Regions from separate parts of the Desulforamulus aquiferis genome, predicted to be linked through region 1. Evidence: riboswitches for the same ligand, from Rfam matches in the RefSeq annotation. Region 1 holds a riboswitch; each other region holds the start of a gene.
What was found. Region 1 has a riboswitch for molybdenum cofactor ahead of P6N53_RS09850 (hypothetical protein). Riboswitches for the same ligand answer to the same signal wherever they lie in the genome.
Positions count from the first base shown of each region.

Region 2: it holds a riboswitch for molybdenum cofactor, as region 1 does, so the genes downstream of both, P6N53_RS06050 (hypothetical protein) here and P6N53_RS09850 (hypothetical protein) in region 1, are expected to answer to the same signal.
Region 3: it holds a riboswitch for molybdenum cofactor, as region 1 does, so the genes downstream of both, P6N53_RS06090 (aldehyde dehydrogenase family protein) here and P6N53_RS09850 (hypothetical protein) in region 1, are expected to answer to the same signal.

Region 1 is NZ_JARPTC010000014.1:29,534-37,729, reverse strand. Features, by position in the region: gene P6N53_RS09860 (DVU_1551 family NTP transferase) at 1-599, shown strand, start outside; gene cobC (alpha-ribazole phosphatase) at 618-1,232, shown strand; molybdenum cofactor riboswitch at 1,340-1,461, shown strand; molybdenum cofactor riboswitch at 1,499-1,616, shown strand; gene P6N53_RS09850 (hypothetical protein) at 1,690-2,127, shown strand; gene P6N53_RS09845 (ABC transporter substrate-binding protein) at 2,228-3,097, opposite strand; molybdenum cofactor riboswitch at 3,204-3,323, opposite strand; gene P6N53_RS09840 (substrate-binding domain-containing protein) at 3,415-4,404, opposite strand; gene P6N53_RS09835 (DUF4129 domain-containing protein) at 4,520-5,779, opposite strand; gene P6N53_RS09830 (DUF58 domain-containing protein) at 5,799-6,878, opposite strand; gene P6N53_RS09825 (AAA family ATPase) at 6,878-7,825, opposite strand; gene P6N53_RS09820 (helix-turn-helix domain-containing protein) at 7,988-8,196, opposite strand, start outside.
Region 2 is NZ_JARPTC010000007.1:133,202-141,397, forward strand. Features, by position in the region: gene fdnG (formate dehydrogenase-N subunit alpha) at 1-1,168, opposite strand, end outside; gene mobB (molybdopterin-guanine dinucleotide biosynthesis protein B) at 1,322-1,831, opposite strand; gene P6N53_RS06040 (molybdopterin molybdotransferase MoeA) at 1,907-3,139, opposite strand; gene P6N53_RS06045 (helix-turn-helix domain-containing protein) at 3,571-4,230, shown strand; gene P6N53_RS06050 (hypothetical protein) at 4,399-4,614, opposite strand; molybdenum cofactor riboswitch at 4,783-4,901, opposite strand; molybdenum cofactor riboswitch at 4,939-5,057, opposite strand; gene P6N53_RS06055 (geranylgeranyl reductase family protein) at 5,322-6,455, shown strand; gene P6N53_RS06060 (energy-coupling factor ABC transporter ATP-binding protein) at 6,471-7,262, opposite strand; gene cbiQ (cobalt ECF transporter T component CbiQ) at 7,262-8,041, opposite strand; gene cbiM (cobalt transporter CbiM) at 8,058-8,196, opposite strand, start outside.
Region 3 is NZ_JARPTC010000007.1:143,344-151,539, forward strand. Features, by position in the region: gene nikR (nickel-responsive transcriptional regulator NikR) at 1-429, opposite strand, end outside; gene P6N53_RS06090 (aldehyde dehydrogenase family protein) at 624-2,054, opposite strand; molybdenum cofactor riboswitch at 2,149-2,268, opposite strand; gene P6N53_RS06095 (PAS domain S-box protein) at 2,355-3,905, opposite strand; gene P6N53_RS06100 (GTP pyrophosphokinase) at 4,094-4,726, shown strand; gene phoU (phosphate signaling complex protein PhoU) at 5,019-5,675, shown strand; gene P6N53_RS06110 (zinc dependent phospholipase C family protein) at 5,823-6,521, opposite strand; gene P6N53_RS06115 (glycosyltransferase family 4 protein) at 6,721-7,854, opposite strand; gene P6N53_RS06120 (hypothetical protein) at 8,052-8,196, shown strand, end outside.

The sequences.
Region 1 (8,196 bases):
ATATTGAGGTGGAAGACCAGGGGGTTCTTCAAGATATGGATACACCTCTGGACTATCAAAGGGTCCGTGAAAGTGTCAGCGGCTATGTTATCCCGTCTGTACATGAGTGCCATAGGCTACTTGATAATTGGGAGGTTCCTGAGCAGGTACTACGCCATTGCCAAACCGTTGCCCAGGTGGCAGAAAGGATAGCAAATTCTTTAGCAGGGGCAGGCTACACCCTTAATCATGGGCTAGTCTTGTCTGCTGCCCTATTACACGATCTAGCAAGGGGTGAAAAAAATCATGCCCAGGTTGGGGCAGAGCGCTTGAGGAGGTTAGGCTACCCGGAGGTTGCGGAGATTGTTGCCATTCATATGGATCTACCTGTAAATAGCGAGCGGGTCTTTAGTGAAGCTTCAATTGTATACCTAGCTGATAAATTGGTTAAAGATGATAAAATTATATCCTTAGAGCAAAGACTTAGGGAGACTAGTCATAAGTATGCCTCAGAACCACTCGCCTTAGAAGCAGTCACAAGAAGGTTGAGCCAAGCAGAAAATATTAAGCGTGAGATAGAAAAAGCCATTTCTCTTCCATTAGAAAAAATAATTTTATAAGTTTTGAGGGGTTTTTAAATGGAACAAAGATATATTTATTTAATCCGACATGGGGCGATAGAGTCAAAAGGCGGCAAAAGATTTATAGGTCAGATTGATTTACCTATCAGCCAAGAAGGAGTTATGCAAGCGAACCGATTAAGGGAAGAGCTAAGCTGTATCCGTTTTAATCATATCTGTTCCAGTGATTTACGTCGCGCTCGTCAAACGGCAGAGATAATTGCTGATAAACATAACCTTACACCTATTCTTCATCAGGAGTTGAAGGAAATATCCCTTGGTGAATGGGAAGGGCTATATTTTGAAGAAATACGCCGCAAGTTTCCAAAGGAATTTATACAAAGGGGTAAGGATATAGCAAACTTCCGTCCTCCAGGAGGAGAGAACTTTAGACAATTATCTGAAAGGGTATTAAATAAATTTCAATATATCATGGAAAATACCGATGGTAATATCCTAATTACAGGACATGCAGGGGTTAACCGTGTAATTATATGTCACATCCTAGGTGTACCCATAGATAACATTTTTAGCATTAGCCAGGACTACGGCTGCTTAAATTTGATTGGTTGGTCGAAGGGAAAATATCGATTAAAGACCTTAAACAAGTTAACAAAGATTATTCCAGCATAGGTATTCAGCCTTATACTTCTTAATTGGGCAGAAATCAATAATATATCAGAAATATCAAAAGGTTACAGAGGAATTTCCGGTATGTTGTTGAATATATATTTTAAGAACTAAATTTAATCCTCCGAGCCACTGAACCTAAGGTAGAGAGTACCATGGTTCACTTGGCCGATAGGGTTTATCTGGAAACGGGTAAGCCTCCCGTGCGGAAAGGAGGGTAGGATTATTTACTATGTCCTTCTCTGGCCGCACTATGTGCGGCTTTATAATTTTAAATGTTTCTCCGAGCCTTTAAACCTAAAGCTTTAGCCAGGGTTTACCGGCCGTTTAGGGTTAGCAGGGAAACCGGCTGGCCTCCCATTGGAAAGGAGAATTATCTACCTGGGCATACTAGGCTGGATAATGCTGCTTTTCTTTAAGTGCATTATTCAGCTTTTTCTTTTTGAAAGGTGGGGTTGTTTTGCAGCGTAAAAAAGGAAAACTTTTATGTTATTTTTGCCCTGGAGAAGTTATTGGTCGTTTTGACGGGGAAGAATGGCAGATTAAAAATATCAGCCAAGCCCTAGGTGGATTTAGTGATAAGGTATTTGATACATATATGGAGCTATCAAATATGGCTGATGAAGGCTGGCTGGTGAGGGAGGAAAGGAGAACTAATTCCCGAGCAGTTATTGTTGTTTTCTATTATTTAACGGGGGAGAGTATCTTAGAAAAGCGCCAGCTTATAATAAATAGATTGCTTCGTACTTATCTTGATTCTGTGGTCTATCCTCGGGAGGAGCTATATGTGGCATGTAAACAACATGACCTTGAGTTAATAGGGCTAAAAAGACATGCTAAAAGTGCAGAAAGACAAGTTAAGCAAAACTCATTAAGGGGTTTTAAAAATAATTTATAAACTTGCCTGCTTGGATTTCACCGGGATGTAATCCCGGAATTTTTTTCTCTAAATTAGATAACCTCCCGGACTAAGTTGACCGGGAGGTAGAATTGCATCACTATTTGTCTTTACCTGCATCAGGGAAGAAAAGAGGGCTGCCAAATTTATCTACTCCAAAATTACCAATAATATCTTGAGTTTCTTTGGCTACCATGAAGTCAACAAAGGCTTTGCCGCCCTCGGCGTTAACCTTGTCAAACTTTTCAGGGTTAACATTCATTACGTGATAAATATTGAGAAGGGACTGGTCACCTTCAAGCAGGATATCCAGCTTTACATTATTCTTTTGTGCCAGATAGGTAGCCCGATCTGTAAGGGTATAGCCAAGCTTTTCTGATGCGATATTAAGGGTTTGACCCATGCCGGTGCCGGATTCCTGGTACCATTTTTGACCTTTGGGATCAAGGGAAGCTTCCTTCCATAGCCCTAATTCCTTTTTATGGGTACCTGAGTCATCACCACGGGAAACAAAGATTGCTTCACTATCATAAATTTTCTTAATGGCCTCTGCAGTGGTATTTGTTTCTTTGATTCCTGCAGGATCATTTTCGGGGCCTACTATAATAAAGTCATTGTGCATTACCAGGGAGTAATTTATACCTACTCCACTATCTACCAATACCTTTTCGTCCTCCGGTGCATGAACCAGTAATACGTCTGCTTCACCCTTTTCACCCATCTTAAGGGCAGCGCCTGTTCCAACAGCAATGATCTTTAAGTTGTAGCCGGTTTGCTTTTCAAATTCTGGCTTCAAAACGTCCAGTAAGCCGCTGTCCTGGGTGCTGGTTGTGGTGGCCAGTATTACATCTTTTATGGCCGGCTCCTTAGCACCTTCACTATTGCCTTCCTCTTTGGGGGCCTGCTGGCAACCTGCCATAAGCAACATAAAGGATAATAGCAGGACAATTAGGGTTGAAAAACGTTTCATCTTGGATCCTCCTCAAATTTTATAGATTTTTACCTTCTTTATTAACCCAGTACAAAAAACAAAAAAACCGTGTACTGTGTTTAAAGGAGTACACGGCTAAATAAATGCCAAATAATCTAAACCCTCCTTTCCACAATGGGAGGCATGTCCGTTTCCAGACAAACCCTATGGGTTTATAAACCATAACCGAAGTGTTAGATTTATAAACTCGGAGCTAATATGTAGTTAAAAAGTATATTCTACATGATAATTGTTTTTCCTTTGTATATTAAAATATTTTTGAATATCTTAAATACCAGTTTAAAGTACCTGCCCATTTACTTATTGACCAAGTATTCCGAATCCGAGAGGGAAAAGGCAATAATCTTACCAGTTTCCGTTACATCGTAATCCCCTAAACCATAGAGTTCATTTTTGAATTCCTTTGATTGTAATATTTCTACCACAGCTTGAATATATGGTTTTTGTAAATCTTCCTTCCTTAAAACTAACTCGTAACGCTCCTTCTGCAAGGGAATAAAATCTACCCCCCTGACCTGCATAGATACTTTTTCATTTCCCAGGCCAACATCTGCGTCTCCCCTGGCAACAGCACTGGCAATACCAAGATGAGATGGCTCTTCAATCTCATAACCTTTAATTAAATGCCTATTGATGCCTAAGAGACGAAGCTTTTCATCTAATAGCACCCTTGTGCCGCTGCCTTTTTCGCGGTTTATAAAGCTTATCTCTCCCCGGGTTAAATCCTGCCAAGCATTAATGTTCTTTGGATTACCTTTTGCTACATAAAAACCCTGCATACGGCAAGCCAAGTGCAAGATAACGGTTTTAACACCTGGTAACATATGACGAACATAGGGGATATTATAGACATTTGTATCCCCATCCCACAAATGAATTGCTGCAAGATCCGCTTTTTCATGGTAGAGAGCCATTAGCCCAGGAAAACTTCCAACATTATGACGGAAGGCATGAATGCCATTGGGATGTCGTTCAAGTTGACGTGACAAGACATCTAGCAGAACATCCTGCCCGCATATTACAATCCCCTGGGGTAGAGGTGGCTTATTGACTAATATATTATTGCTTTTGCCACCATTGCTTAAATTTAGCAGCCTTGTGTCGGAACTCAAATCTACCTTTTTGCCTTGACGTTTATAATTTTCTACATCCTTTAAATCAACTCGTATTTTACGTCCCACTCGGTAAGCCGGCAATTCACCACGTTTTATTAACTCATAGACAGTATTCTTGGCTATTTTAAGCTTTGCTGCTACTTCTTCAGGTGTCAAAGAGATTTCTTCCATAATTTTTACCTCCAACCCTATTGACAAGTATTATAACATAACTTGTATAGCGAACATAATACGCTATATTACGTTTAGTCATTTGTAGCATTGTTTTGTCGTTAGAGTTACTTTTCTAAAGACTCAAATACATTTTGCGAATCACTCTCTTTAATTCTAAAATTTCTTTGGAAGAAAATTTCTTATGACTATAGCAGTGAAGCACATAGCTTTCTGTGATTCTCTTGATAGATTCGTCATAGTGGGGGAATACCTTGCAGATCCGCTCACTAAACTCATAGGGCGTTTCCCAGGCCCCTTTAGTATGGTTTCTCCGGTCAGCCCATTTCAAAAAATGTTGATAAGCCTGGGTAACACCGTATTTTCCTGGAACAAAAAAAGTCAACAATAACTTAATCTTTAACCATAGTTCCTGCAAAAAAGGCTTTATCTTTAGCCTGGGCAGTCCATATTCCTGGGGTATATTAGTTAGCCGTAGCCTTTGCCAGATGATCCTGAGCAATAATACAGCCATAATTAATAAACCAACCAGCAGTACCACCAGTAAGACATAAAGTAGTAGTTCAGAAATGAAACCATCTCCAGTATTGCCTTCTGACAAGGGCAATTGCTCATTTGCCTGATTGGGTGGGTTGCTGCTGTCAACGGCCCCCGGCCTTTGGGGTGCCATATTGGTAAGTACTAATATAGCTTTTAAGACTATAGTTAATAGCTCTAACAAGAAATTAAACAGGGGCTGAAGTAGCTCAAATAGCTTGTTGGATAATCCATGAAGAGGACCCTTTAAAAAACTGGCCAGCACCAAAACAGGGGCCATAATGATGGCAAAGTAGGTGAAAATTACCCAGGCTTTCGCCTTCTCATGGCCTGGCCTAGTGAGGGAGAGCAGCAGTAGGTTTCCCAGCAAAAGAATAAGCATACTTGGAATAATGTTAGGCACATCCTGGTTTAAAAAATCTATTAATAGAAGTAAGGCCAAAAGGATTACTATACTTAGCTCAAAACGTTGGACCGCCTGGGGGTAGCTTATAGTTTTTTTAGCTAATAGTCCAATCCTAAGCCAAATCCAGCCATAGAACACTAGGGGAACCGCAGCCTGCACATTAGCTAATAAAGCTGTTGACCTATAAAAAAACAATACCGACACAATAAAAACAAGGCCATAAACACACCAAAGCATAAGATTAGACCAATTTCTACTTTGTAATGCTGCCATGGAGATGACAGAAAGCAAAGAAACCCCGGCGAAGATTACCAATGAAGTCATGGCCCACGGGGGTGTTTGCAGGGCTAATGCAATTAAATAATATAGTGGGTATAGATAGGCCATTTCAACCAATATTGCGCAAATGTTGACTTGAAGTTTTGTTGTCATGGATTACTCCACCTTATATTCATATGGGATATCGTAACAACCGGGGCAGCTCAACTGCACAATCACCGATGCACATATAGCTTGTTCCAGGGGGGATGGTTTGGCTCTCAAAATCAAGTAACATCTGCAGCTTTCCAACCGATACCAATTCCAGCCTGGCCAGTCTTTCCAAAGCTAGCATAAGGTGCTCAATGCCATTACCGACGGGCATGGTTAAGGGACCTTGGATGCCCTTTTGCCGGCCATTGATCAACAGGCCAAAGGGTATATTCAGCTCCTGGGCCCAAGAGATAATGGTTGCTGCCACAGAGAGGGCCTTTTCGAATTTCTCTGACTCGTTATTTCTAGCAAAAGAAGACACATCCATCAGGATATAGATTTTATAATCGCCGGAGGGCTCCAGTACTTTAGCATAGAGCTGATCTTTACTAAGGCTGGCCTTCCAGTGAATCAGACGGGCCGGAGTATCATAGGTATATTCCCGCAAACTCACCGGGCGTACAGGATCCGGCATATAGGGACGCTGTATTTTTTTATCCCCAAGCAGATCTGACACCTCCAAAGACAGCTGTTCCAGGGGAATTAGGGAAGGGTAAACGATTAGCCACCGATTATCAGGGAACAGGGTGTGACGTTCAAAAAGTCCAAGTCCATCCTGGGAGGATACCTGCAACCCCGGTATTTGCCAATAGCCCCTCCCCAGGGCCTTAATTTCATAAACTCTTGTGGCAGACTGATATCTGGTAAGCATGTAAGCCTTTTCTTTAATATCCGGGGCCGACAAGCCTACTGGTAGTGTTTGCTGCCAGCCTATGATTGACGGCAACCTTTTGGGGTTAGTTATTTGTAGGGTAAGGGTGGTATGTTCACCGGGAAAACAGCGAAGGTGTTTTAATTGTTTGGCCACAACTAGATCTCTAAGCCCAAATTTGCTCCACCAAGCAGCACTTTCCAGGGTGAAGACTAAAAACAACAGCAGAAGGGCGGGGAGCCATAGGGCATATCTTAGAGAGACAAGTAGGAATAACAGTAGAATAATCCTTACCAGGCCAATGGAAAAATAAGAGGCAATGTCAGGATGTGTTTCTTGACGGGCCATTACTGCTCTTCCTTTGTGACCCTAGGAATGCTAACCGAATTAAGGATCTCTTGAAGAACGTCATTTTCACTAATGCCCCGCAATCTCTCTGTCCTTTTTACCTTCAACCTGTGCTGCAATACTGGTTGAAGAAGGAATTTAACATCATCAGGCAGTACATAATTTCTACCCCTTAGCAATGCCAGGGCCTGGGATGATTTAAAAAGAGCCAAAGAGGCCCTGGGACTCGCTCCTAATTCGATAGCCGGGTGCTTACGGGTTTCTTCAATTAACAAAACAATATATTCCATGATGGAAGGGTCCACTTGAACCCCGCTGCGTAATTCCTGCCAATGTAGGATATCCTCAACATTGGCCACTGCCCCTAAATTTTCTAAAGGTTTGTTATTACCATGGGTTAAAAGGATATTGACTGCTTCCTCAGTGGTTGGATAGCCCATGCTGATTTTCATAAGGAAGCGATCAAGCTGTGCTTCGGGTAATAGGAAGGTACCCTCCATTTCCACAGGGTTTTGGGTAGCTAAAACTATAAAGGGTTTAGGCAGGTGCCTGGTTTGACCATCTAGGGTAAATTGCCTTTCCTCCATGGCCTCTAATAAACTTGCCTGGGTACGGGGGACCGCCCTGTTAATTTCGTCGGCCAGCAAAATATTGGTCATCACAGGACCTTCCCGAAAGATAAGATCATCCCTTTGTTTACTATATACATAGAAACCAGTTACATCAGTAGGGGTTAAATCTGGAGTAAATTGAATTCTAGAGAATCGGCAGTTGAGGGAAATGGCAAAGGTCTTAGCCAAGATGGTTTTCCCTAAGCCTGGTACATCCTCAATCAGAACATGTCCATCAGCCACTAAGGACACCATTAATAATTCAATAACGTCTTGTTTGCCCACCATAACCTTTGAAATGTTATCTTTTAGTTGATTAAAAGCCGTATTTAACATTGCTTAACCTCGCTTTGGTAACGTCATACTGTTGTCATTGTAACAAAGCAAAGACCTTGGCCACAACCTTATTAATGTACGTTACAGTTCAGATGTTTTCAAATGGAGTTAGTCCATACATGTACAGGTTTAAATACAGACCTTAGATAAATCTATTTTTGTTTATTTATTCTGATTATCGTCAAATGTTATGGACTCTTTCTTTTGCATACTCTTTCTTTTCCTTATAGCTCGTAATGCTACCTTTATAAATTCAATAACATCGTCTTTATCGTCATTATCCAATAGGACTCCTTCAAATGTAATGTTTTCTTCACGTAATACCTTTTCTATTTCAAATGAAAGAGGGCTTTTACTGCTAGTATCCTCTG
Region 2 (8,196 bases), on a different contig from region 1:
CGGTAATTTGGCAAACGGTTCTAATGTCATAGCGGCTCACATGTTTCTTTATAATTTGAAATACACAATTAGGATCTTGTAATGTGGGATCCTTTTTTATTTCTTCGCCATCCTTTTGATATTGCCAGGTAGAGGTATCATAACTAAATTTCCCGTCAATTTCAGTTAATCCTGAAAATACTCCGTCCTCGCAGTTGTATTCCGGATTTATTAAAAAACTAGCATTAGTATAATTTAAAACATACTCTTTAGACCAAAGGTCATTCTCAATAATGTAATTCAGCATTCCATTAATAAACGCAATATCTGTGCCCGGACGCAGCCTCGCATGAACATGGCACATGCTTGCTGATTTACTGACCCTTGGATCAACAGCAATAAGTTTAGCACCCTTTTCCTTTGCCTTCATGGCCCATTTCATTCCCATAGGGTGATTTTCTGCTGTATTTGAACCAATTATTAAAATTACATCGGCATTCCTATAGTCAACAAAGTGATTAGTCATAATTCCGCGTCCGAAACTGGGAGCCAGACCGGCTACCGTGGACGAGTGTCAGAGGCGGGCACAGTGTTCAATGTTAAGCATGCCTAAAGCTCTATACATTTTATGAAGTAAATAAATTTCTTCATTATCAAGGGCAGCACCGCCAAAGTGAGCTATGGCAGTTGTTCTGTTTACCGTTACTCCCTTCTCATCTTTTTCAACGAAGGATTCATCACGGGTTTTTTTAACTCTCTTAGCAATTTCAGAAAGAACCCAATCCCAGCTCTTCTCTTCCCATTTACTGCTGTAGGGAGCCCGGTAAAGGGGCTTAGTGATCCGCTGCTTATTAAAGACCCGGTTCTTCTTTTTGCTTATAACAGTATTACCTTCAATAATTCCATTTCCTTTGGGGCAGATAGTACCTGCATTAACTGGATGGTCCGGGTATCCCTCACAAAATACCACTCGCCCCTCTTCGTTAGAATAAATTAATAGTCCACAGCCACAACCACAAAAACAACAAATTGAATATGTTTCCTTTACTTTCCTAAGCTTTAAAGGTAGTTTCTCCCCTGTAAAATGGTCTTGGGACTCTGAAGCTACTGCAGAACTTGCTGCTATAGTTAACCCGGCAGTCCCCAGACTAATACCTTTTAAAAATTCACGCCTGCTTATTTTTTGCATCTGAATACATCCCCCCTTGTTTATACGGGATTGCTATATGTCGGGTTTTCTTAATTGGCTTCTTCACTCCCTTCTGTCCCTTGTGTATTACCTAACTGGTAGTGCAAAAATATACTCAATTTTCTGCACTCCAAATTAGATCCTCTTTGATAATTAAAAATTGACCAGTTTTTCAGTCTGCTTCTTAAACTGGTACTTACTTTCCAACAAATCTGCAACTCCTACTGCATCATCCAATTCAAATACCGGAACACCTATATTCCAGGACATATCGCTTACCAGGGCAATTAACTCATCCGGAGCGCACAATAGTCCTTCACTTCTCTCAGAACGGCATATTTCAATTTTCGGTTTATTTGATTTTTTATAACCCTCCGTTATAATAATGTCTGTATCAAGGCTAACAATTTGTGCAAGCTGGTCCAAGGTTAATTCTTCGGATACATTGCTAATCATAGCCATCTTTGCAGGTGAGGATATTACCACTGTATCAGCACCTGCTTTAGCGTGGCGCCAAGTATCCTTGCCAGGTTTGTCAATATCGAATCCATGTACATCATGCTTTATTGTGCAAACCTTTATATTTCTTAGTTTTAATTCTTTGATTAGTTTTTCAATAAAGGTTGTTTTTCCGGCATTTGACTTTCCAACGATTGCTACCATAGGTATATTCACTCTTTAGCCCACCTTCTTTCGTCATTTTTTTCAATATTATGATTTTTTAGATAATTTAATTGCCTATAAGACATAATTTGAGGACAACAAGATCGCGTTCACTTCTTCTCCAACATTTAATGGACCTCGACCACCTGGTATATCAATTAGTGCATTACATAGTAACATTGATTTTAAAGCCCCTGGACTTTGTGTCCCAGCTGGCACTGCACGATAACTTCCGTTCTTCCAGTAAACATTTGCCCTTAGCATTCTTCGTTGACTGCTTTTTTTATTAAAGGATTCATCCATAATGGCAGTTACATTTGGTGAATTTACGTGTTGCATGCCAGTTATCCTCTGTATAATAGGTCTTATTAACATATAGAAAGTAATCATAGCTGCCGATGGGTTTCCAGATAAACCAATAATAAGGCGACCATCCTTTTCACCACAGACAATAGGTGTCCCCGGCTTTATATTGACTTTCCAAAATAAGGTATTTGCACCACTAAGCCTTATCGCCTCTTTAACATGATCCCTTTTGCCAACGGATACACCACCAGTGGTTATTACCAGGTCATTTTCCTTTAGACAATAGCTTAATAGATAGGCTATATGATTCATTTCATCAACAGTACTTTTATAAGGTACTGCCCTTCCTCCTGCTTCAGTAATTTGGGCAGAAACCGCATAAACATTACTGTTGTATATTTTGCCTGGCAGCCTTGGTTCATCTATACCAACTAGTTCGTCACCTATTGTTAATACTGCTACTTTTGGTTTCTTGAACACTTTAACCTGCTTTTTTCCCATAGATGCTAAAAGACCTACAACAGCTGGCGTGATTATCATACCTTCTGAAAGAATTTTTTCCCCTTCCAGAACATCGTCGCCCATGTAAATAAAATTATCACCAGGTTTTAGTTGAGAAAATATTAGAACTCTATCTTCTAAGGGCTGAGTAGCCTCAATTTTAATTACTGCGTTTGTTCCATCCGGCAGTGGGGCCCCGGTTGCTATAGCAGCGGCTTCCCCATGCACCAATGGTTTTGCTGGTATATCCCCGGCATATATATTTTGAGTAACTTTAAGTGAGCATGGCTTTTCTTTACTAGCATTTACTGTATCCTCAGCTATGACAGCATATCCGTCCAAGGGAGACCTATTAAAAGGAGGAAGTGGAAAATCAGCAACAATATTTTCGTATAACACTCTCCCTAGAGTATCTATAATATTAATTTCCTCAAAGCCAACGGGCTTCGTATACTTCAACAAAATATTCAACGCTTGTTCAAGGGGTATTTCCTTAAGCATCCTTACCTCCCTAAATTCATTTAAAATATCTCCACCTAAATAACAGTGCCAGCACTAGCAAATATCCTTGACAAATTTTTACACTTTTCCCCATCACTTTGCTGGAAGTGTTTAGCAAAACCACTTGTCATAGATCTTAAAATTTGTTAATATCAGTTAGATAAAGGCAATAAATATACAAAACGGGGTGTTCTGTTTCTAGACTGCTGTCCCCCATACTTCTTGTGTTTCTGTCTTTTAGTGCAATTTTTTTATTCTTGCCCCCTTCCTGCTAACCTAAGGCACAGAATAAATGTCGCTTTCTAAGGTTGAATTGGTATTTTTAACCTTGCTATTTAAAAGTAAGTATAATGCTTCTGAGAAAGCGTGTCAATAACAATGCGTTTCCAAGAACTGTATTAATTATAAAATATTTCTGAGAAGGAATGTGTATGACTATTTCTGATAGATTTAAGCAGCTCAGGGAGACCCTTGGTTTAACCCAAACCCTTATGGCCAAAGATTTAGGTATAGATAGAAGCCACGTTGGCAATATCGAAAGTGCTTCTAAGAAAGCATCCGAATCATTAATTAAACATGTATGTGTTAGGTATGGTGTTTCAGAGTCATGGCTAAATTCTGGGGATGGAGAAATGTTCATATCTCCAGAAGAAAGAGTCCAGAAGCTTATTGAACAATTAGACACTCAACCATCAATTAGTTCCTATTACAAATTTTTAGCAGATAATAACCTGCCCCTACAAGCTTATTTACCAGATCACCTCCAGGCTCAGGCTTACTTGTTAGAGCAAAGAAAAGAGTCCATTAGGGAAGAATTTGAGGCACGGTTAGTAAGCAGAATAAGTCAAACTACCGATACCACCACTAAAAGCGAAGGCAGCACCCTGTCGATAATTAAACATGATCAAATATCTGACACGGACCTAAAAGAGCTTGAAGATATGAAAAAAACTTTGGCAGACCTTTTCAACGCCAGTCCTTCTTTTAGGGAATGGGCAAAAATACAGTTTAAGTATGCCTTTCCAGAAGCAGTTGTTGCCCAGGCTAGAATTCAATTACTGAATAAGATATCCAACGACAAGCTTAAGTAAATTTCAAAACAAAACAAAAAAGACCTAATGGTTAGGTCCTAATAATTTGTAATTAATTAACTTGTTTAAGCCTCCTGTGTAGTTCTTTACACTAGAGGCTTGTTTTATGATTCCGCTAATACTTTTTATTCCTCTTTTAATTAATTGTCTGTTCTTCTCCTCTAAATACTATCTATTTATATTTTGCCTTAGTATATGTACCAAACTATTTAATGTGATATAAAAATCCTTTGTTAAAGGTTTTATTGACGCGTTACAAACCAGCTCGTTAGTTACATTAGTAATATTATTATTTAATACATTGTTATCCATCATCGAGGCCATATCTGCAATGACTAAAGACAGAGTTAAAATAGCTTCTTCTTCACTAATCTCTGTTGTCATTATGTCACCTCCGACCACTTGGCAATAAATTTCAATCTCAAGCAAGGAATATTCCTTCCTATACTTGTCCAAAACCGTCCAGTATACGACTGTCCACGCCCTTACATAAAAGAAAAAAGGTCAGTTAGTGCTCCCTTTTAAAGGCAACACTAAACCAACCCTGTATTATAGGTGGAATAATGCTCTCCTTTCCAAAGGGAGGCTAACCCGTTTCCCGGTTAACCCTAAACGGCCATAAAACCATAACATAATGTTTTAGGTAGTAAGGCTCGGAGAACGCTCTATAATTAATAAAAACCGCACTGGTGTGCGGTTTTTGGCATGGCTAATAAGACTTACCATCCTTTCCACACGGGAGGCTCATCCGTTTCCAGTTGAACCCTAACGGCCAGAGAACCATTATCTTTTATTACAGGTCCTAAGGCTTGGAGGTAATAATTTTCATCCGTACTGGGTTAATTTTTTGATTAACTCTGAAGATTAAAATAACCTTGTACTTATTATGCCAAAAAGGTTTATATCTATCAATTCAATTATAATTATTTATTATAAAAATTACCAACAGATTTTGACTAAAATTGACAACGTATATAACATAAAACAGCAACATCTACAATCTGTGATTTTATCTGGTTTATATTGTGAATAAAACTCAAACAAAGTTCCAAAAATAAAATAAGTATCCCAATCAAAATCGGAGGTTTTTCATGAAAGTAGCCATAATAGGTGCTGGTGTGGCAGGTCTTGCCGCAGGGATAGTACTGGAGAAAAACGGAATTGTCCCAGATATCTATGAGCAGAATTTATTTATTGCTGACCATTACTCCCATATTGGTGTTTTATTTAATATGGCATACCGGGGCATTACAGCTCAACCGATAAAATATATAAAAAAACTGCTAGCAGTAGAGATATCTCCCCTGGAAACCATAACTGAACTAATTATTAATAGTAAAAATTCCCAAGCAACAATTTCTAACGAAACTATTGGCCATAGTTTTATAATCGGCCAAGAACCAATATCCCTAGGAAATCAACTTTTAAGTAATATTAAAAAATCAAAAATCTTTTATGAGCAAAGACAGTCTATTGATAATTTATCCCACAAATATGATTATGTAATAGTTGCAAACGGTAGTAGAAGTGAAGATTATATTGCAGATAAGTATTTAGAAGGTTGGAAACAGTACCTGGTAGCTTACACCAGGGTAGCTAAATTACATGGCAGCTTCAAAAAAAATACAGCCATTGTCTGGGGAAATAAAGGGATATTGAAGGATGGGTACGGATTTTTAGCCCCTTTCAGTTCCCAAATAGCCTCATTATACGTTACTGTCCCCCATGTTCGGAATTGGGACGAGTTTAATCAATGCTGGACAGGTTTCTTTGCTAAAGAGAACCTCCTTGAAAATACAACTCTTCTTGGAACATATGAGAGGACACACGTGGCGGCAGATTCAGAGGGTAAGCAATGGAGAAACTGCCTTTTTGTTGGGGATCAAGGCGGCTTCTTAGACCCTTTTTTGGGTCTTGGAGCTGCAACTGCAATGGCCACAGGAGCCATGGCAGCCTATGCTATTATTAAAAATAGGGATTATAATAAATTAGTGCAGAAATATAAAAGGATCATAAACATAATGAGTAACTATAGAAACTTTTATGACACCATAGATGATGATACCTTTGATACTATAGTCCGGTCTGAAGACAACCCGGTCTTAAGTAAGCTTGTATATGGCACTAATATTGATTGGCTAAAATATGGTTCTATTGCCTTTGCTCCTTTTCTAAAGCATAAAGATTCCCCCAATTTTCATGAAACCTATTCCTCACCAAAGTAAGCTTACCTCATGGGTTTATTCATGCTCAAGATGATGGTTTTCTTTATGTGGTATCAGTGAGTGAGGCTTCTCCAAACCATGGGCTTCCATTAATTCTCGGTTGCTCATGATTTCCCTGGGAATTCCATCTGCCGAAATAGTTCCTCCGTCAAGCAAGATAACCCGGTTGCAAACCTCCAAGATAAATTCCAGGTCATGGGAGGCTATGAGCATTGTTTCCCTAGTGGTTGATTTCAAGAAATTAATTAACCTCCTCCGAAAGCGAATATCCAGGTTGGAAGTTGGTTCATCATAGATAACCATCCTTGGACGCATAGCCAGTACCCCGGCAATCGCCACCAAACGTTTTTCTCCCCCAGACAGATGGTGTGGGGGGCGCTGGGCAAGATCCCCAATGCCAGTGATCTTGAAAGCCTCCTTTACCCTCTCCTCTACTTCACTCCTGTCCAAACCCAAATTCTGGGGACCGAAGGAAACATCGTCCTGTACAGAAGGGCAGAAGAGCTGGTCGTTCTGATTTTGAAATATCATGCCCAATTCTGGTCGAAACTCACCTGTTTTTACCTGCTTTCCAAACAATTGAATATCGCCCGAAGTTGGCATAATAACTCCACAGCACAGCATAAATAAAGTTGTCTTCCCTGCACCATTGGGTCCGATAACCCCAACCCTTTCCCCTTCCAGGATCTCAAGGTCTAAGCCCTTTAATACCGGAGGCCTACCGTGATAATGATACGTAAGCCCCACAGTCTGTAGAGCCTTGCCTGAGGAAATCATAGAATCCGGCAATATCTTGTGAATTGCCATTAGATCAATACCTCCAGTATATCCTTTAATAAAAGCTGGACTGCCACAAAGGAGGCTGCCACCAGCAGTGATGCCACTAAACCAGCTAGTCCTCTCTGATAGGAGGCCTGGAAATCTTCCCGGTAAGAAACAGTCTGACCGTAACCCCTCATAATCATGGCCTTAAAAACTCGATCCGACTGCTCATAGCTGCGAACAAGTATGGTACCAGCTAGAGATGACAAAGTACCCATACTTTTTTTACCTCCTCGAAAGCCCCTCAAGCCCATGGCAGTCTGCATGGTTTTAAAGTCAGCGCCTATGTCAAAAAGATATCTATAAGCAAAAAGTGTCATATCAGCCAGTAATGGAGGCAAACCAAGGGAGCGCATTGCCTTAACAGTGGTAATAAATGGTGTGGTCCCAAATAAGACTATGCCAAGTGTCAGGATTGATACAAACTTACAGGCGATCAATAGAGCGACAAGGCAACCCTCTACCTTTATCGATAGAGGTCCTGCCTGAAAAAGGACCTCTTTTCCAGACATAAAGGGCAAGATAACAAGGGTAGCCAACATAAAGATGCCTGGCAGGCGCAAGCGGGACAATAGATACGAATAGGGTAGGCGAGATAAGGTGTAAAGAATAGCACTTATACCTAACATCATCGGGATCATCCTGATGTCTTGAACAAAGGAAAAGGAAAACACCAGTGTCATAAGAGAGACCAGTTTATAACGGGGATCCCAGCGGTGTATAGCTGTGTTCAGGTAGGCATACTTATCCACGTACAAATCCATTCTAAAGCCTCCCCATTTACATCTTTAGTAATTCTGGCTTGACCCTTTTTAAGAAAATTACTACCAAGGCAGTAAAAAGTCCTTCAATAATCATCAGGGGCACATGGGCCAAGGTTAAGGCATAGATACCGGCCTTTTCTGCTGCCACATCAAGG
Region 3 (8,196 bases), on a different contig from region 1:
TGCTGTTTGCTGCTCATCTACATAGGTAACAGATAGCTCAGCATAAAAGACACCCTTTTGCACTTGTATCATTTGATGCATTTGTCTTAACTTTGCCAAAACACCCCGAACCACTATTATTTCTAAACATTGATGGTGATTTATGTGAACATGCATGGTCGAAATTATTTCATGGTGATAATCGTGTTGTAATTCTAAAAGATAATTAGTTAAGCCAACGAAATGATGATTATACATAATAACGATAGTCCCGGCAACCATATTAGTTGACTGAAGATGATTCGGATCTATTAATGATTTGCGAACCAAATCACGGATAGCCTCTGATCGACTATCATACCCCCGCTCGGAAATTAATTTATCAAATTGTTCAATTAAATCCTGGGGCATAGAAACCCCAAACCGGGTCAACACCTCCTTGCTTGGCAATCCCCATCCCTCCGTCTGTGTTACTAATTACTAAAAATATAACACGATCCAAGGAGGAGATAAAGCATTTTATATCTTCATTTACATATTTATCAGAATATACCATTTAGTATAATTATCTTCTAGTAATTGCTTATTAATAAAGCCCTATGGAGTAAACCATAGGGCTAGGTCAAGAAACAAACTAGTTCATTTTATTTACCTTTCAACTTCAATACCACTACTTTTTCCCTGGTCATTTCCTCTATGGCATAACGTGGCCCTTCTTTCCCGGTTCCACTCTCTTTCCAACCGCCATAGGGCATAAGATCCGCTCGGAATGCTGATACATCATTGATTATAACCCCGCCGCACTCTAATTCTTCTGCACAGCGGCTAGCTATATCCAAGGAGTTGGTAAAAACACCTGCCTGCAAACCATAGTTAGAATCATTAGCCATAGCAAGGGCTTCGTCAATTGTATTGTACGATACTACATTAAACACAGGGGCAAAGAGCTCCTGACAACTACATTTCATCTTAGGATGAACATTTGTTAAAATAGTAGGTTCTAGAAAGGGGCCATTCCTCTTCCCCCCTACCAATATCTTTGCACCTTCAGTTACTGCTTCTTGAAGCCAGCCTTCAACCCTGATAGCTTCTTTTTCATTTATCATTGGCCCAATATCAGTCGTGGGATCTAAAGGATCCCCAACCTTTAAAGTTTTAGCAAGAGCTGCCGCCTGCTGGCAAAAATCATTATAAATAGAATTATGAACATAAACTCGCTGAACCGAGATACAAACTTGTCCTGCATTGGCAAAGGCAGAGCGGGTGCATGCTTCGACAGCTACCATTAAATCTGCATCACCATGAACAATTGTTGGTGAATTAGACCCCAGCTCCAAGGAAACAGGCCTTAGTCCAACCGAATTTTTAAGTTTTAATCCCACGGAAGTACTGCCGGTAAAACTATAGAAATCAATTCTTTGGTCCTTTGCTAAAGCATCTCCCACCACTGAACCAGGTCCCATCACCATGTTAAGATATCCCTTAGGTAGTCCGGATTCTAAAAATATTTCGCATAGTTTTGCTCCAAAGATTGGTGTGGTACTGGCAGGTTTGTATACAACAGCATTTCCTGCAGCAATAGCAGGACCAATTTTATGACAAGTTAGATTTGCAGGAAAGTTAAAGGGAGTTATCGCACAAACCACACCTAAAGGTTGCCTTATAGTCCAGGCGCGACGATTTTCATTACCAGGTGAACTGGAGATAGGAATTATCTCACCATGGATACGTTTACTCTCTTCTGCAGAAATCAATAGGGTTTGAGCAGCCCTGGATACTTCCATCCTTGCTTCTCTTATAGTTTTGCCAACTTCAAGGGAAAGGGTAAGGGCCATTTCTTCTTGTCTCTCCATTAGCAGTTCACTGGCCCTTTTTAAAATATCATACCGCCGATAAGGAGCTATCTTCTCACGTTTAAAGGCCCTTTGGGCAGACGTGACGGCTTGCTCCACTTCCTTCAGACCAGCCACATAAATTTCTGCCACAGGTTCCCCATTTGCTTTATTTAAGACTTTCTCTGTTTGATCAGATTCAACCCACTGCCCGTTAATAAATAGCTTAATTTTCGGAATCAATTTACATACCCCCATGTCAATTTATATTAAATCTAGAAAAAAGGGTTAGATAGCACCACTTTGGAAAGCAGCACTAACCAACCCTCTGTAATGGCAGGTGGTATCATACTCTCCTTTCCAAAGGGAGGCTAACCCGTTTCCCGGTTAACCCTAAACGGCCATAAAACCATAGCGCAAGACCTATAGGCAATATGGCTCGGAGAACATAATAAATCTATTCTATTAATAAATTACAATATCCTTTTTCTTGTGTCGAATTTTTGTAGGTCTTTGAAGCTTTTATAAAATGCACACATTACACTACAATTTAAACCTAACAAAGAAGGTTGTTCCCTCTTCACCTGTTTTAATATCTATTATTGCATTATGCCGGGAAGCAATACTATAGCATATTCCAAGCCCCAATCCAGTCCCTTCCGTTTTGGTAGTGAAGAATGGCGTGCCTAATTTCTCCAATACCTCTCCAGTAATACCCTCCCCCTGGTCCTGAATCCCAAGGACCACACAATTATCTTCCCTGCTGGTTATGATTTTTAAGCGCTTGCCCCGCCCCATTGATTCCAGGCCATTTCGGCAAAGGTTTAAGATCAATTGACGTATTTCTTTACTATCTAATAGTATGTCTGGAATTTCGTGCAATTCACTTTCCACATACTTATCCTGACCAACTGCATCTGCTTGAATTAGGGGTAAGATGGTCTCCACAATGGTGTTTAGGTTTTGCATTTCGAGTTCCTCTGATTTACTCTTGGTCATGGAAAGATATTCTGTAATGATGGAGTTGGTACGATCAAGCTCTTCAATCATCAATTCAAAATAATCATTAAACTTAGAGCATTCATCCTTACCTCGCAGCATCTGCAGAAATCCCCTCACGGTTGTCAAGGGATTACGAACTTCATGGCTTATGCCGGCAGCCATCTGACCGATAAGATTTAAATAGCTTAGTCTGGAAATCTCCTTTTGGTATTTCTTTTTCTCAGTAATATTTTTTATAAAGACAGAGATTCCATCATCATATGGAAAGGCACGAATTTCATAGTAAGCATCTTCATAGACAGAAGTCATCTCAAATTGTACAGGTATCCGTTCTGTCATAGCCTTATGATATTCCTTATATAGTTTCGAATTTAGGGACTTTGGAAATAGCTGCCATATACTCTTACCCAACACTTCTTCTCTTTTTTTATTAAGGGCTAAACATTGATGTTTATTTACATAGGTAAACTGCCCTTCTCTATCTAAAGCAAAAAAACCTTCGGTGATACCATCAAGAATATTAAACATTTTCTGGTTTGTTTGCTTCAGCTGTTTCTCTAATACTTTTCTTTCTGATATATCAACCATTGAGCCTACAATGTGCTCGTCTCCGCCAAGTTCGATTAACGCAGTTGATAATATCACAGTAGCCCTTTCTCCTGACTTTTTTCGTATATCAATTTCTATACTATCAGCTTGTCCCTGCTTCTTTAACATACTAAGCATTTCAAGTCGGGCCTCTGATTCTATCCACGTGCCAAGAATAGTTGGAGTAACCCCTATCACTTCTTCACGGGAATATCCAAATAGTTTTAAGAAACTGTCATTAACATCAACAATTATATCGTCCTTTAACCTTGTTATGGCTGAGGCAGCAGGATTGGCATTAAATGCTTTGGCAAATCGTTCATTAGAGATTCTTACTTGCTCTTCTGCCTCACTTAATAGAGCATATTTCCAGTCTTTATTAAATTCAAGGAAAGAATTATTTGCACTGTTTAATAAATTATTTAGATTATTATTTTTCATTTCCTGGTTTTGCAATTTCTGCTGTAGCTCATTTATCTTAGCAATTAGCTGTTCTTTTGTCATGCTTTCATATTGCATAGTTTGAGAAGGTTATCTCCTTTCGTATAGCAACTATTGAATAATATTCAATCTCTACTATAAAATTCCTTTAAGGGGTTATAGCCTTGAGCTTTCACCTTAATATAGAAATAAAATTACTTTGGAAGGTACACATTAGGAGTGAATGATTTTCTTTAAAGAAGGGGTATAACATGGGGGAAACAATTATTGACAGTAAATTGAAGGAATGGGCTAAATTCTTGATTGGTTATAAATTTGCTTTGGATGAAGTTCGAACAAAGCTAAATATTTTGAACGAAGAATTTCATATAATTCATGACTATAATCCAATAGAACACATTAAAACAAGACTAAAAACTCCAGACAGTATTATTAATAAATTGAAGAATAAGAACCTAGAAGTTAGTTTTGAAAATGCCAATTCCCAGATTCGTGATATTGCCGGCATTCGGGTAATTTGCTCCTTTACCCCAGATATTTACAAAATTCTGGATATGATTTGTTTACAAGACGATATAAAACTACTGGAAATAAAAGATTATGTGAAAAATCCAAAACCAAATGGTTATCAAAGTATTCATGCAGTTATAGAAATCCCTGTTTTTTTATCTGTTGGGGCAAAGCTTCATACGGTAGAGATACAGATTAGAACCATAGCCATGGATTTTTGGGCCAGCTTAGAACACAAAATTTACTATAAATACAATAAGGGTATACCCTCCCCCATACAATGTAGCCTTAAAGAAGCTGCTGAGATTGTAGCCTCCTTAGATTTGAAAATGCTGGCCTTAAAAAATGAAATTGAAAACAAAAGCAATTCATAATGGCAAGGAAAAACCCCATCTATAATTTATTAATAATATCTTTATAATTTATTCATCTATTCCTAACATTTGCTCTTTATAATGAGTAAGAAAATAAGACTACGAATGAAAATACTTGGCCGTTAACAAGTCTATACAACCTTAATAATAAGAATGAATCCTTGCAAACATAGACATCATTTTATACTTGATGTCATTCTGTTATTTAAGGTTTATTAAGGCACTTGTAAATGATAATCATTTGATAGTGTTCTTATTTTTTTACACTTACTTTTTGGGAGGCTTGGAAATATTGTCAACGCGTTTCTCCTTTGATCGTCAATTAAATCATTTGCAACAGCATATTTTAAGGATGGCCAGTATGGTTGAAATTGCTATCTATAAGTCGGTAAAAGCATTAACCTGCCAGGACGTTGCCTTAGCTCAAGAAGTTATTGATGGGGACGATGCTATCGACGAGATGTTTAGTGATATCGAATATACCATTATTAAAATTATTGCCACGCAGCAGCCCATCGCAAAGGACCTTAGAATGGCAACCACAGGTTTAAAGATAATCATTAGCCTTGAACGAATGGCCGACCATGCTGTTGATATTAGCAAAATTGCCCTTAAACTAGGAGACAAGAAATTAATAAAACCACTAACCAAGATTAATGAGATGGCTCGATTAACCCAGCTAATGATTAAGGACGGTCTTGATGCCTATGTAAACCATGACCAGGATAAGGCCAGAAAGATGTGTCTTTATGATGATGATGTAGACTACTATTTCCGTGAGGTATATGAGGAATTGATAGTATTCATGGAGAACGATCCTGAAACTATTAGGCAGGCAACATCCCTGCTGTTTGTATGCCGTTATTTGGAACGTATTGCAGACCACGCCACAAATATTGGCGAGGAAGTAATTTACCTTATTACCGGACACTTTGAGGAAATGAATTAACCCTGAAACATAAGGCCAAAGGAATTAAACTCTAAACTCCTTCGGCCTTAACTCTCTCTCCCCTATTTCCTTGTCTTTCTTTATTTCCTCCAATCCTATTTCATCAAGAATTTTATCTATGACTTCCTTTGTCAATTATCTCACCCCTTATTCAAGTATCATTTCGTAAAAATATAACCAAAAACCACTGGTGCTTTGCTGGGCTAGGGGAAGTAGGGCTTGTGTTGCCTGGTGATAGGATTCCTCTGAAATACCTGCCTTTACAAGATGAAAAAAATTAAAGGAGCATGACGCATTGTGATGTATCCAATCCCTTGGACAAGTCATTTTTTGGTAAAGCCCCTTCTCATAAACACGATATTCATTCCTATGCTCTTCAGCCCAATGCTCATATTCCTGGTGTCCATCCAGGATAACACAGCGGGAGTGATGTGGCACACACATATCCTGCAACAGATGGCTGGCGGCACCTAGATAAAACATGGCTCCTTCATGTTTCTTGCTCTTCCAATGGCTAATTGCTTGCTCAAAATATTCTTCAAATACAGTGCTGGCATTAAACCAGTGCCATTTGCCGGAAGAGGTCTCGGGATGATAATGGTGGGATAAACTCTTAAAACCCTTGTCGGCCCAAATTACCCCTGCCTCCAGTTGATTTATAAAGTGGCTAAACAAATTAGCTGCCCTTAAATGATTATCATTTCGAAGTATTTCAATGGCTTGAAGGTTGCAAAAAAGATGAGTTGCACCAGCTCCCAGTACAATTTGAGTCGGCAACTGGGGCAGATGAGCTTTAGTGTAACTGCTGACCGATAAGTTCCTGAGGGACATCACGAAATTAAGCACTTGCCCCACCTCACCAACTATTTTAAATACCCCTAGACCATATCACCTATATATGTACTCTACATATGCCTTATGCGCATTCCATTCGGCTAAAGCCATAAGCTATAGTCATTATAAGATACTAATGTTAATCCTTTATAAACGACTCATTAGAATAGTCTTAACTTTACCTAAAACTCCTTTGAATTTATACCTTAAGCTAAGCTGTAACTTTATTGTGTAAACAAACAATCTCCTGATAACTCAGGATTAATTTATTAAATATGGTATCCCAGGACTTTGTCATGGCATGGTCCCTTGCCTGAAGTGATAACTCTTTTCTTAAAGTTTCGTCTGTAATTAGCCGTTCCATTGCTGTAACCATATCCATAACGTTGCGTGGACTGCAGGCAAGTCCGTTTATCCTGTTTACCAGGTTTTCCCTCACTCCCCCCGAGAAGGCTGCTACCACAGGAAGTCCTGAAGACATGGCTTCTAATACAACGTTACCATAGGTCTCAGTTGTTGAAGGAAATACAAATATATCACTTGAGGCATAGGCCCTAGACAATTCATCCCCATGAAGATATCCGGTAAAGGTTACATTTGGTGGTGCAGACTGCTCCAATTTCTGTCTTAAAGGACCATCTCCAACAATGACCAAATGGCTATTTCGATGCTTTTTATTTAGCATCTGAAAGGATTTCATTAATATATCTATGTCCTTTTCAGGTGCTAGTCGTCCCACATAAAGAAGCAATTTTTTATTCTGTCCAAACCTTTTTCTAAAAGAAAAGTCAAACTTAGCCGGATTATAAAGTTCGGTATCAACACCTCGGCCCCATATTTCCAGATTTTTTATTCCCTGCTGCTTTAACAGTTTCAGAGTAGATTTTGAAGGACAATAACTTTTGAGGCACATATTATGAAACCAACGTAGATACTTCCAGGCTAACATGGCAATTATTTCCACTTTATAATAGGAGAGATATTGAGGAAAATTGGTGTGGTATGAACTTACAATGGGCAACCCGGTAGTGGAAGCATATTTCAAGCCACAAATACCCATGGAAAATTCGGTTGCCACATGAATAAGGTCTGGTTTAAAACTATTAAGTTTTTGAAAGGTCTCAGTGTAGTTTGGTATAGATAACAGACACTCAGGATAGAAGGGTAGACTCAAACCTGGGGAGACTAATAACTCATAGTTTCGCTGCCCTTGAAATTTTGTTTCCGGAGTGATAACCACACAGGGAATATTATTTCTAGTTAGGGTATCTGCAAGTCTCCCAATGGTGCGAGCAACCCCGTTTATTTGCGGAAGGAAGGTATCAGTGAAAATGGCAATACGCAAAACCAGTTTCCCCTTTCCTGAATGATATTTTTGCACCATTATAAAAGACCTTTGTAAAGTCAGTTTATAATACTATATTAAATTTACGTTTATTTTTTATGTATTTAAGGAGACACTTGTTTTTGTGCTTAATAAGTTTTGAATACCTGCGAAATAATAAATTCGGACCGACTAAAAAACCGATGGGAGGTTTTAAGATGTCTGAGAAAAACGAAAAGCTTGGACTGTTGGGTGATGATCATAAAAGCAAAACCAAGTTCATGTATGAAATGGGTGAACTTGGCTTTCGAAGTGCTAGAAACAATCAAAATGATACCAATCCAACTAAAACCTCAACTCCTT